2 regions of the Bacillus songklensis genome follow, and region 1 is predicted to be linked to the other one. Evidence: riboswitches for the same ligand, from Rfam matches in the RefSeq annotation. Region 1 holds a riboswitch; the other holds the start of a gene.

Region 1 (5,329 bases):
TCTAAACCAATAGCTGCGATAATTAATGCTACTTCACCACGGGACACCATAGCTGAACCTATCCCCAACGAGCTATTCCAAGAGAATCCGGCCACTTTGGCACCGATTGCTGCACCGATTAATTTCGTAAGGATAGCTAAAATACTTAACAGAACAATAAGGCCTAAATTTTTAGTAATCCCACTAAACTGAGCAGCGACACCAATGGATGTAAAGAATACAGGAACAAAAATAGAATAACTGATCGTTTCCACCTTTTCGAAAACTTCGTGTTTGTAATCTGTTAAACTGATGGCTACTCCTGCTATATAAGCTCCGATAATCGCAGCAACCCCTGTGTATTCCGCTAGATAGGCATAAACAAAACAGATAATTAAAGCAGCGGAAATAACAGATTCAGTCACTCTTAATGGTGCAAATTTTTTCAAAAACCAGGGGACTACTTTCCACCCCACAAGGATGGCTCCTGCAAAAAATAATACTTTCTTTAATACGACCGTGCCTAAATTGACATCCCCGCCAGCTAGGCTCATTAAAAATGCCAAAGCAATGATGACTACAACATCATCAATAACGGCGGCCCCTAAAATGGTTGCCCCTTCACGGGATTTTAATTGATTCATCTCTTTAAGGGCTTGAACAGAGATACTTACACTGGTAGCTGAAAGTAATAACCCTAAAAACCAGGACTGTATAGCTGTAAGGTTCAACATCATTCCAGCGAAATATCCTAAAACAAGAGGAACAATAATCCCCCCAACACCTACAAAGGCGGAAGCTTTTCCAGTCCTTTTAAATTCATCAATGTCCGTTTCTAGTCCTGCAATAAACATAAGAAGTATGACACCGATTTGACTAAATTCTGTTAATGTTTCTGTCTCGGTCACCAATCCTAAAACTGACGGTCCCAGTACAATTCCAATCAGAAGTTTACCAAGAACTGAAGGCTGCCCCAATCTTACGCTTATGTCTCCTGCAATTTTAGAGGCAATTAAAATAATGGCTAATTGAAGTATTAACACCTAAATACCACCTTTCTCTATTTTATAATGTGTTTCAAGCTAAAAAATGAAAAAAGAGCCTGTCACCATAAGGACATACGTATCCCTTGGTGACAGGCTCCTCCAAAAAGTAAAATGATTCTCGATATGATAAGGCATCTGTTTATTTCTTATTTTATATACGATTAAAAGTCTAAAAGGTTTCATTTTATTATAGTTTTACTATCTACTCATTATAATTTATAAGTTTTAAAATTGTTTCTTCCATTCTTCTTCGCTTCGTATAAAGCGATATCCGCATATTTCATCAGTTCATTCTTTGTAATTCCATCTTTAGGATAAAAGGCAATTCCGATACTGGAAGTGGTTTGGAAGCTATATTCTCCAAGGTTCCAAGGTTCCTGAAGAGATGTAAGAATTCGTTCAGCTATTTGTAAATCCTCCTCCTCTCCCTGAATATTAGGAAGAAGGATAGTAAATTCATCTCCACCTTGTCGTGCAAAGGTATCGCTTTCTCGAAGACAACTTTGTATCCTCTTGGAGAATTGCTCGAGAAGTTCATCCCCTACATCGTGACCCAAGGTATCATTGATGTCTTTGAAGTTATCCATATCCATATCCATATACATGACTGCCATCTTACGCCTATATCGCTCTGCCTCTTTGATGGATTGTTTCAATCGTTCTTTAAATAGTCTCCGATTCGGTAAACCCGTCAACGCATCATGATACGCCATGTGGGTTAGTTTTTCTTCATACATTTTTCTTTCTGTAATTTCTCTTGATACCACAAGAAAATGCTTAAAATCACCTTCTTCATCAAAAACAGGAGTTGCTTTCGCCTCGAACCATATCCATGGTGATTCCTGTTACTTCTAAATCAATCACAGTCCCATCCAAACGTACTAATTTTTCTTCCGTAGGAGCAACAACCATGCCTATTCTTTCTACTTGCTTGATTCGATGTTCAATCAAACGAACGGAATCAGGATGAAAATAATCCATAATGGATTTACCTATCAACTCTTCTAATGACGATACTCCTATCAGTTTGATACAAGATGGATTGGCATATTGGATTCGTCCATTTTGATAAACGATGATGGGTTCAGGAGACAGTTCTACTAATCTTCGATAACGCTCTTCACTTTCTTTTAATGATAGTTCCAATTGTTTTTGTTTGGTAATATCTCTGGTAATACCCGAAATTCCCACAATGTTCCCGTTCGCATCTCGAATCGGGGAGAGGGTTAAGCTCACCTCAACGGGTGTCCCATCCTTTTTGATACAAGTCGTTTCAAATCCTTTGATATGTTTACCTAATTTCACTTGTTCCACCATGTCGTCTTGTTGAGAGAACCGATAGGAGGGGATAATGGGTAATCGATTTCCAATTAACTCCTCACGTTTCCATCCATAGATTTCTTCAAATGCAGGGTTTACATCCAGGACATTCCCATCCAAATCCAAGATGTCGATAGCATCACCAGTGGAGTTGAAAAGGGCTTTTACCCTTTCTTCCATCTGGTTTAAAGATGCTTTTGTTTTATGCAGCTCTGTCACGTCTTTCGCCACACCAAAAATACCGACAATTTCACCGCTGACCATCAAAGGTACGTTCTTTACCTGCAAATCGATAATTTCTCCACTTTTATGAATAGCCTGCGTTTCATACTCACAAGGAGTTCCTTGTAACGTTTGTGCAAAATACCGATTGGTTGCTTCTACATGTTCAGGAACGATGATATCTTGATAATGGATTCCTTGAACTTCTTCCTGCGAGTATCCAAATATCTTTGTTACCACTTGATTCACTTCCATGACTTTTCCATCCACGGAGAGAACAAAAATCGCATCAGGATGATATTCAATGATAGATTTATAGACTTCAATGGATGATTCACTCAATAACAAATTCATTTTTATTTTCTCCTTCGGCAACCCAGCTTTCATAATAATTCGCCTTAGACCTGTGGCTTTGCGTCCCTGACTTTCGTTCAGGTTTGCCATTTTTCGGTAGGTATTCTTCGCCTTAGCATACCTAATTCATGGATTGAAATAACTTTTTTCATCCCAATTCTACCTAAAAGTAAATATCAATGTGGTTCTGGTGCAAAAAGAATCAGATAGCAAAATCTAAATGAACATTAACTAATAAATGCGTCCGTTTTATTCGCAGTTAAATCCTTTATGGTGAACTTTTACGATGAAAACCATCTATAACGTTCGGTATTTACACTATATTTTTATGCGTATTTTGACAACATTGGAGGTTTGAACCAGAACCTTTTCTTTAACAATTTAATAAGGCAGGTTTTTTAAGCATCTGCTCCATTTCATGAGCTGGCAATGGCGGACTAAAGAAGTAGCCTTGAGCTTCATCACAGTGAATTCCTTGCAAAAAGGACACTTGCTGCTCCGTTTCCACTCCTTCCGCAATAATTAAAAAACTTAAATCTTTCCCCATTTCAATAATCTTTTGTACAATGGAGGTTGTATGGGGTTGGCTAGTGACGTCTTTTATAAAAGATCGATCAATCTTTATCTTATTAACGGGTAAATGGTTCAGAACACTTAACGAAGAGTAGCCTGTTCCAAAGTCATCGATGGAAACATTCACTCCCAATGCTCTTAGTTCATTAATGATATAGGTAGATTCTTTTATATCTTGCATGATTGATTCCGTAATTTCCAACTCAAGCAATCGGGGATCCATCCCTGTTTCCTCTAAAATTCGTTTTACCTTTCTGGTAAAATACGGAGATTTAAACTGGGCAACCGAAATATTAACAGCCATGCGTAAAGACGGCATTCCTTCTTGGCGCCATAATTGGCTTTGTTTGCATGCCGTTTCAAGAACCCAGTTTCCTATCGGGATAATCATGCCGTATTCCTCTGCCAATGGAATAAACTCCATCGGTGAAATCAGTCCTAATTCTGGATGGTTCCATCTTATTAAAGCTTCCACTCCGGTGATTTCACCTGTTCGTATATTCACTTGGGGTTGGTAATGAAGGATCAACTCGTTACAATCAATCGCTTTGCGTAGCCCCTGTTCTAATCTCATTTTTCTATAATGGTTTTTATGGGAATCAGCTGTATAAAAATGAAACGTATTTTTTCCTCGTTCTTTAGCACTATACATCGCCTGGTCGGCAGCTTTCACCAACGTTTCCGCATCAGTGCCATCTACCGGATATAAGCTAATCCCAATACTTGGAGAAGTGTAGAAAAATTCATTCCCCAATAAAAATGGACTAGAAAACCCATAAAGGATGCGTTCGGCAACTTCGACAATTTGAGTGTAATCTACATTTTCGAACAAAATAATAAACTCGTCCCCTCCTTGCCGGGCCACAATATCTTCCTCACGGACAGATTGGTTGAGTCTTTTCGTCACCTGCTTTAATAGCATGTCCCCCATCGCATGTCCCATCGTGTCATTAATGGTCTTAAACCCATCTAGATCAATATACATAATCGCAAGTTTACATTTAGTTCTTTTACCTCGTGCTATTGCTTTTTGAATATACTCATTTAACAAATAACGATTCGGTAATCCCGTCAACGAATCATGAAAGGCTAGTTTTTCCAGGGCTTTTGATTTCTCCTCTAAAATTTGATTCATGATTTTAAATTCCATTTTTTGATTATTAATCGCATTGAGTATAAGGTTCAATCCAACTATAGAGATTATTTTAATAAAAGTCATCTGCAGAAAGATTTGACCATCATGGACATCAATTCCCTGTTCTTTCACATATTCTCCAAATTCCCACGCGCCATGAAGAAACACCGAAACAAAACAAAGAATAATCCCGCCAGAAAGTCGTGAAAAATGAGTAAAAATATATATTGGTATAAGATGTAGACACCAGACTACTTCTAAAAATCCGTTAAAATAGTCATCTAATAGAAGTGGCATCAACATACAGACTATTGATATAAACCAAACTTTTAAAGGAACTTCCATAAACAAGGAAAATACATCTCCTTACCCTAAAGATTCTGCTAATAAATCAATACGAACTTATAATAACTGGGCACCGCAATTATGGCACTATGGGCTCAATTTCTCCGTTTAATTTATCTTTTTGACATAATCAGTCCCATCATTCGTTGCAAGGCAATTATCACATCCTATAATAATGTATAAATGGGTTTTTTTGTTGGTTTTTGTCGAATTTTAATGTATTTTTTTTGTAAATTTAAATACATAGCTCTACATTTAATGATTGTTGTCACTCCATATGGTGAATTTCTTTGCATGAAAACGAACCAGCGCAACGCTCAATCGTTTTACACGTTTCTTCGCTATACATTGGCAC
Region 2 (5,329 bases), on a different contig from region 1:
GATAAATGGAAAAATTACTTACAGCTTCTCTTGATAGGGTATGCGGTTTAAAGTGTAGGTGAAATGGACAATGGTCGAGATGTTTGTAGAATTTTAAGCATTTAGAATAACAGAAGGAAAATAAAAGTTTTCAATATTGTATTGGTTTATATAAAAGATTTTCGAACGTAACAAAATGTTATTCATGTTACATTGGTTATAGCTATAACCAAAATCACCAATTGGGTAAATATGTAAATTTCGTGATTGCTCAATGATTTGATTAAGTTGTCCTATACAAATATTTTTTAAAAACATAATTTAGTACTGAGTATTGAATGCTTATCAATTTCCCAATAAGCAATAGAAGGGAGAAGGGCAAATAATGAGTGATGGAAGTTACGGTTACGGTTCTGGGTTTGCTTTAATCGTTATATTATTCGTCTTACTTATCATCGTGGGATGTTCCTGTATGTCCTATGGTGGATATTAAAAGTTACTTTGAATTTACCACTTAACTATTCATAATAGTCGGTTTCGCTAAGGACAGATTACTCAATCTGTCCTTTTTATCATAATCGACGAGAAGACCCTCGCTTCCAGACTTGCTAAGTGGGGGTAGATCAAATAATAATTCATTGCTAAAAATTCCACGTTCATATCAACACTTGTCCATTACCTTTTATGATATTTTGCATATCTTACAACATGAGAGACAAAAGTCTCCTGAATATCCTCCACCGGACATACACACCTTCTTTGTCTTGGCTAAAAGCGCATGTTATAACATGCGCTTTTAGTCTTTGTTGAATTTAAAAATGATTAGAACTGCACTCTAATAGCATTAGTTGGAAAAATATTGAATTTTCTTGTCTATTAGTGAGTCTGTCCAATCCAATTCTTTCTTGAGAACATAACGTAAAAGTATGAATCGTAATTTAGCAATCCCTTACTACTCAATAGGAGGTGAACAAGTATGGGCTTTGGTTGTGGTGGTTATGGTTATACAGCACCTGCAACTACCGCTCCTAGCTATGGCGGCGGTTTTGCGTTAATTGTTGTTTTATTCATTCTCCTCATTATCGTAGGTTGTGTATGCATGGGTATGGGTTATTAGTGGTTGAATTAACGAAAACAATCAATTTTATAGGCTTTAACAATTGATTTTCATAAAAAATAGACTACTCCCTACAAAAATAAAGATAGTGGATAGTCTATTTTAATTTGACATATTACTTAAAAATGTTGATTTTTTCCCTCAGCTAATGAGTTTGTCCAATCCAACTATTTCTTGAAAACATAATGTAAAAGTAGGGATTGTATGTCTGCAATCCCTTCATACTCCATAGGAGGTGTTAAATATGAGCGATGGAATTCGCACTGCTTTTGCGTTAATTGTTGTCTTATTCGTCTTACTTGTCATTGTAGGATGTTCTTGTACAGGATTTGGCGGTTATTAATTCCTCACATCATCTAATGGGAACAGTTGATTTCGTTTCGCTTATTGAGAAGACAAAGGGCAGATTTAAATGATCTTTCCTTTGTCTTAAAATATCTATTTTCACAAACATTGATGAAGATCATGTACCTCTCATTTCAAAATCATATCTTGTGTCAGAAAGGAGGAATAACGTGGAGCATTTAGTTCGAAGATATCAAGGAGAGCCTGTTGAGGTTATGGATCATTATGGACGAGTTTATAGAGGAATTATAGACGGGGACCCACCTCCTGGAGGAATGATGCTTCGTACCCGCTTTGGAAGAAGATTTATCCCCTTCTTCTTAATTGCAGCTCTTTTCCTTTTAAGATTCAGAAGACGACGCATTTTCTAAAAGCTAAATAAAGAAACCTACTTTTTTGTAGGTTTCTTTCTGTTTTTATAATAGGCTATTTTTTAAGAAATTTTGTAATTAGAGGACTTACTAGAGGACTTACTTGATCAAACATTTTCTTAGCTTGTTGAGCCGTTCCTGCAATCTTTATAAAATCTAAATTTCCTTCTGATGTACGAAAATGAGACATGAAATCTTGCTTATTTTGCTTTATTGGGGGGCGTCGTAATGGGCTAGGAGAAAAAAAGGGGTGCATGGGTCGTTGTGGTCTTCTAGGCAGCAAATTCAAAACCTCCTTTGAGTTACATATCTCTTCTCTAATAGATATATGAAAAGTTGAACCTTTAAGGAAAGGTACATATCCCTAAAAACACATAATTACTATTCCTATACATAAAAAAGCAATCATACATAAATTTATGTATGTGATTGAATACATATTTACCTAATAAAAAGCGAACCTCCTTCATAAACAAGAAGTTCGCTTTTTATTAGGTATTTTTTTCAATACAACATGATAATTATCATGTTGTATTGAAAAAAATATCATATACAATCTTCAATTTAATTCCAGACAACATATTATAACTGCGGCTAGGTAAAAAAAGCACCTCCACCTTCGTTAGAGCCCTTTATGCCGCTAAATAAAGAAATAAAGTGCCATTCCATTCCATTAGTTATAGATCTTTTCAAAAGTCGAATTTGTAAAGAGGACTAGAACTAGTCCTCTTTTTTTAAAAGATAAAAAAGTGTAAAGCTACGGAGAATTTTCAACATTACTTAGTTTGCTCCTTATAAATGCATTTTTATCATGATTTCTTATCACAAAACAAATAAAGGGAATAACATCCAAACACCTTGAACAAAATACAAAAGACGCCGCGAGACATCACCCGGTAACAAAATCCTTAGTTCTATACCTAATCTATGAAAAAACTACCTCTTGATCCTCGAGGTAGTTTTTTCGTTTTCTCTCATGTATATCCCATACATTTTTAGTTTACATAACCATTCTTACCGGAACCTGCACCAAAACAAACCCCTTGGCGCCCAAGGGGTTTTGGCTTGTCTATTTTTATTATTTATGCATCTTTTTATACATCGTTGATGAATCAACGTTTTCAGCTTCTCAAGAAGCCTGGCAGCTGTATAAAAAGGGGTGGTTTTATGCAATCTCTAATACATATATTAAAAACAAATTTATCAAAATAACATTTTCTAAAACTCTAAACCTTTTATGAAAAAAGAATCTACTCACCAGTATAAATTAGATAATTGTTTTTCCCTTGCTTTTTAGCTTGATACATAGCTTGATCAGCATGTTTCAATAAGGTTTCTACATTATCCCCATGATGGGGATAAAAAACGATTCCGATACTTGACGTAACTTTTACCGAATTTTTTTTCAAGATAACAGGTAATCGCAATTCTTCTAATACTCTTTCGGCAACTTGAACAACGTCTTCTCGTGTAATTTCAGGCAGTATTACTGTAAATTCATCACCTGCCAATCGTGCAGCCATATCCCTGTCACGAACAGAATTATTTAAACGTTTGGCCACCTCTTGTAGCAATTGATCGCCTATTTCATGACCGAAAGTATCATTTACATTTTTGAAACCGTCTAAATCGATAAACATAACAGCTAAAAGTTTCTCACTTTTAAACTGATCTAATTTCTGATTCAAGGTTTCTTGAAAAAATCGCCGATTCGGCAAACCAGTCAATTGATCATGGTAGATTAAATGATTCATGAGTTCTTCATGTTGTTTCCTTTGAGTTATGTCCAGTACAACTAATTCTCTTGCATCTTTTCCCATGTACTCAATAGGAGTCGAAATAACCTCGACATGAATGATTTTTCCATCAAATCTAATTACTTTCAGTTCATACTTTGAAACTTCGTCCTTGTCTTTCTGTTGTCTCAATAATACTTCTTTTACAGTTTCTATAGAATCGGGATGAATAATATCCATCCAGGGCTTCTCAAGGAGTTCTTGAAAATGAGAAGCTCCTAAAAGATTAGCACAAGCACGATTGACAAAGATAAATTCACCTTCAGAACGGACAAATATTGGCTGAGCAGAATGTCCAATTAAACATCGGTATTGCTCGCGGCTCTTCTGAAGATACTTCGATACCTTTTCTTGCAAGAAAAAAACATTAAAGAAGAGTAAGAGCAAAATAAATAAGGTTATATCATCAAAGATCTCTTCCTCCACACCATTAATATGTAACCCAAGCAGTTTAAGAATTGATTCATCCTTATAATAAACAGCAATAGTAAATAACATAAAAATCAGACTCATTCTGATTTTATGATTTAACTTCATTTTATTAACTTCTCCTTTCGGCAGCTCAGCCATCATAGCAATTGCCTTAGACCTGTAGCTTTGCGTCCTTATCTTTCGATAAGTTTGCCATTTTTCGTGGATGTAGTTTCAGCCTAGCAATTTTACACTATTCGACAAAAAACGACAACTAAAGATTATTAATATATCTGTTATTGTGTTATCCTACTCCATCAGGTCGAAAAGATAACTTGTCATCGTCTTTTCACTATCCCTCGCCTCCTTACCAAGGCTCCTTTTAAATGCAGTAACAGAAGACCTCACCCCATCCTTATAAGAGGATGGGGTGAGGTCTTCTGTTGTTTGCGGAATTCTTAAAAGAACCGTATTCGCAAGCATCGGGGGATTTTAAGCGCAAAAACACCGTAAATAAATTAGAAAAAGTGTTCTCTTTTATTTACAGTATAATTTACAGATCTATTTTCAATTATTTATCTTACTTTTGTAACCTAAATAACTGAATTGGTTTTCAAAATCAAGGGTATATGAACTCCCTCCGGTCGCCCTTGATTTTAAAAATTTTTCGTGCTACCTGGCTGACGCCGACCGAGAACTCATACCAAATAGGATTTTCCCCTCTGTCTCGGTCGAACCAACAGCATAGCACGAAAAACAAGCCGCCTTATAGCCTGTTCTCTCCCTCTTTTCCTCCCTCCAAGCTCACCCAAATAGGAGTCACCAAAACCTCCACCATTTCTTTTGGCCCTTCTGTTCCTCAAGTACAGCAACTTGTTTTTTCATTTCCATCATCTCTTTCATCGCGTTCACTAACTCACCATCACGCTTTTCTAATCGATAATCGATATACTCTTTTTGCTTATCTTGCTGGTTCCGCAGTTCCGCAACAGCCTTCCGCAGCTCCATAATTTCTTCTTTTTGTTGAGCCATTATCTGCATAGCAACCTGGGTTTGCTTCATAAGTTCTTGGAACTGTTCACCCACCTCCACCTGAACAGAAATCGCCTGTTGATTAGACTGCTGCTGCGCTACTGCGGTTGTCACTGCGGTTTCTTCCTCAATTTCTATATTCCTTACAGCCATAAGGCTTAGACCTTCCTCAATCTCCACTGCGGTTAGATTACGGTTGAACCCTTCCGCAATGAAGCGCAGTATATCCGCAGTCTCTGGTCGATACCTTCGGTGACGTCCATCTCCCACATAAGGAA

What was found. Region 1 has a riboswitch for cyclic di-GMP ahead of ACFOU2_RS10120 (PAS domain-containing protein). Riboswitches for the same ligand answer to the same signal wherever they lie in the genome.
Region 2: another riboswitch for cyclic di-GMP. It lies ahead of ACFOU2_RS01980 (diguanylate cyclase domain-containing protein); the one in region 1 lies ahead of ACFOU2_RS10120 (PAS domain-containing protein).

What each region holds. Positions count from the first base shown of each region.
Region 1 is NZ_JBHRZT010000043.1:94,369-99,697, forward strand. It holds gene ACFOU2_RS10110 (cation:proton antiporter) at 1-1,022, opposite strand, end outside; gene ACFOU2_RS10115 (diguanylate cyclase domain-containing protein) at 1,235-1,855, opposite strand; gene ACFOU2_RS10120 (PAS domain-containing protein) at 1,821-2,921, opposite strand; cyclic di-GMP riboswitch class I at 2,935-3,019, opposite strand; gene ACFOU2_RS10125 (putative bifunctional diguanylate cyclase/phosphodiesterase) at 3,295-4,761, opposite strand.
Region 2 is NZ_JBHRZT010000009.1:16-5,344, reverse strand. It holds gene ACFOU2_RS02005 (YjcZ family sporulation protein) at 365-472, shown strand; gene ACFOU2_RS02000 (YjcZ family sporulation protein) at 956-1,096, shown strand; gene ACFOU2_RS01995 (YjcZ family sporulation protein) at 1,341-1,439, shown strand; gene ACFOU2_RS01990 (hypothetical protein) at 1,612-1,812, shown strand; gene ACFOU2_RS01985 (YppG family protein) at 1,868-2,068, opposite strand; gene ACFOU2_RS01980 (diguanylate cyclase domain-containing protein) at 3,063-4,178, opposite strand; cyclic di-GMP riboswitch class I at 4,162-4,244, opposite strand; partial or broken gene ACFOU2_RS01975 (hypothetical protein) at 4,839-5,329, opposite strand, start outside.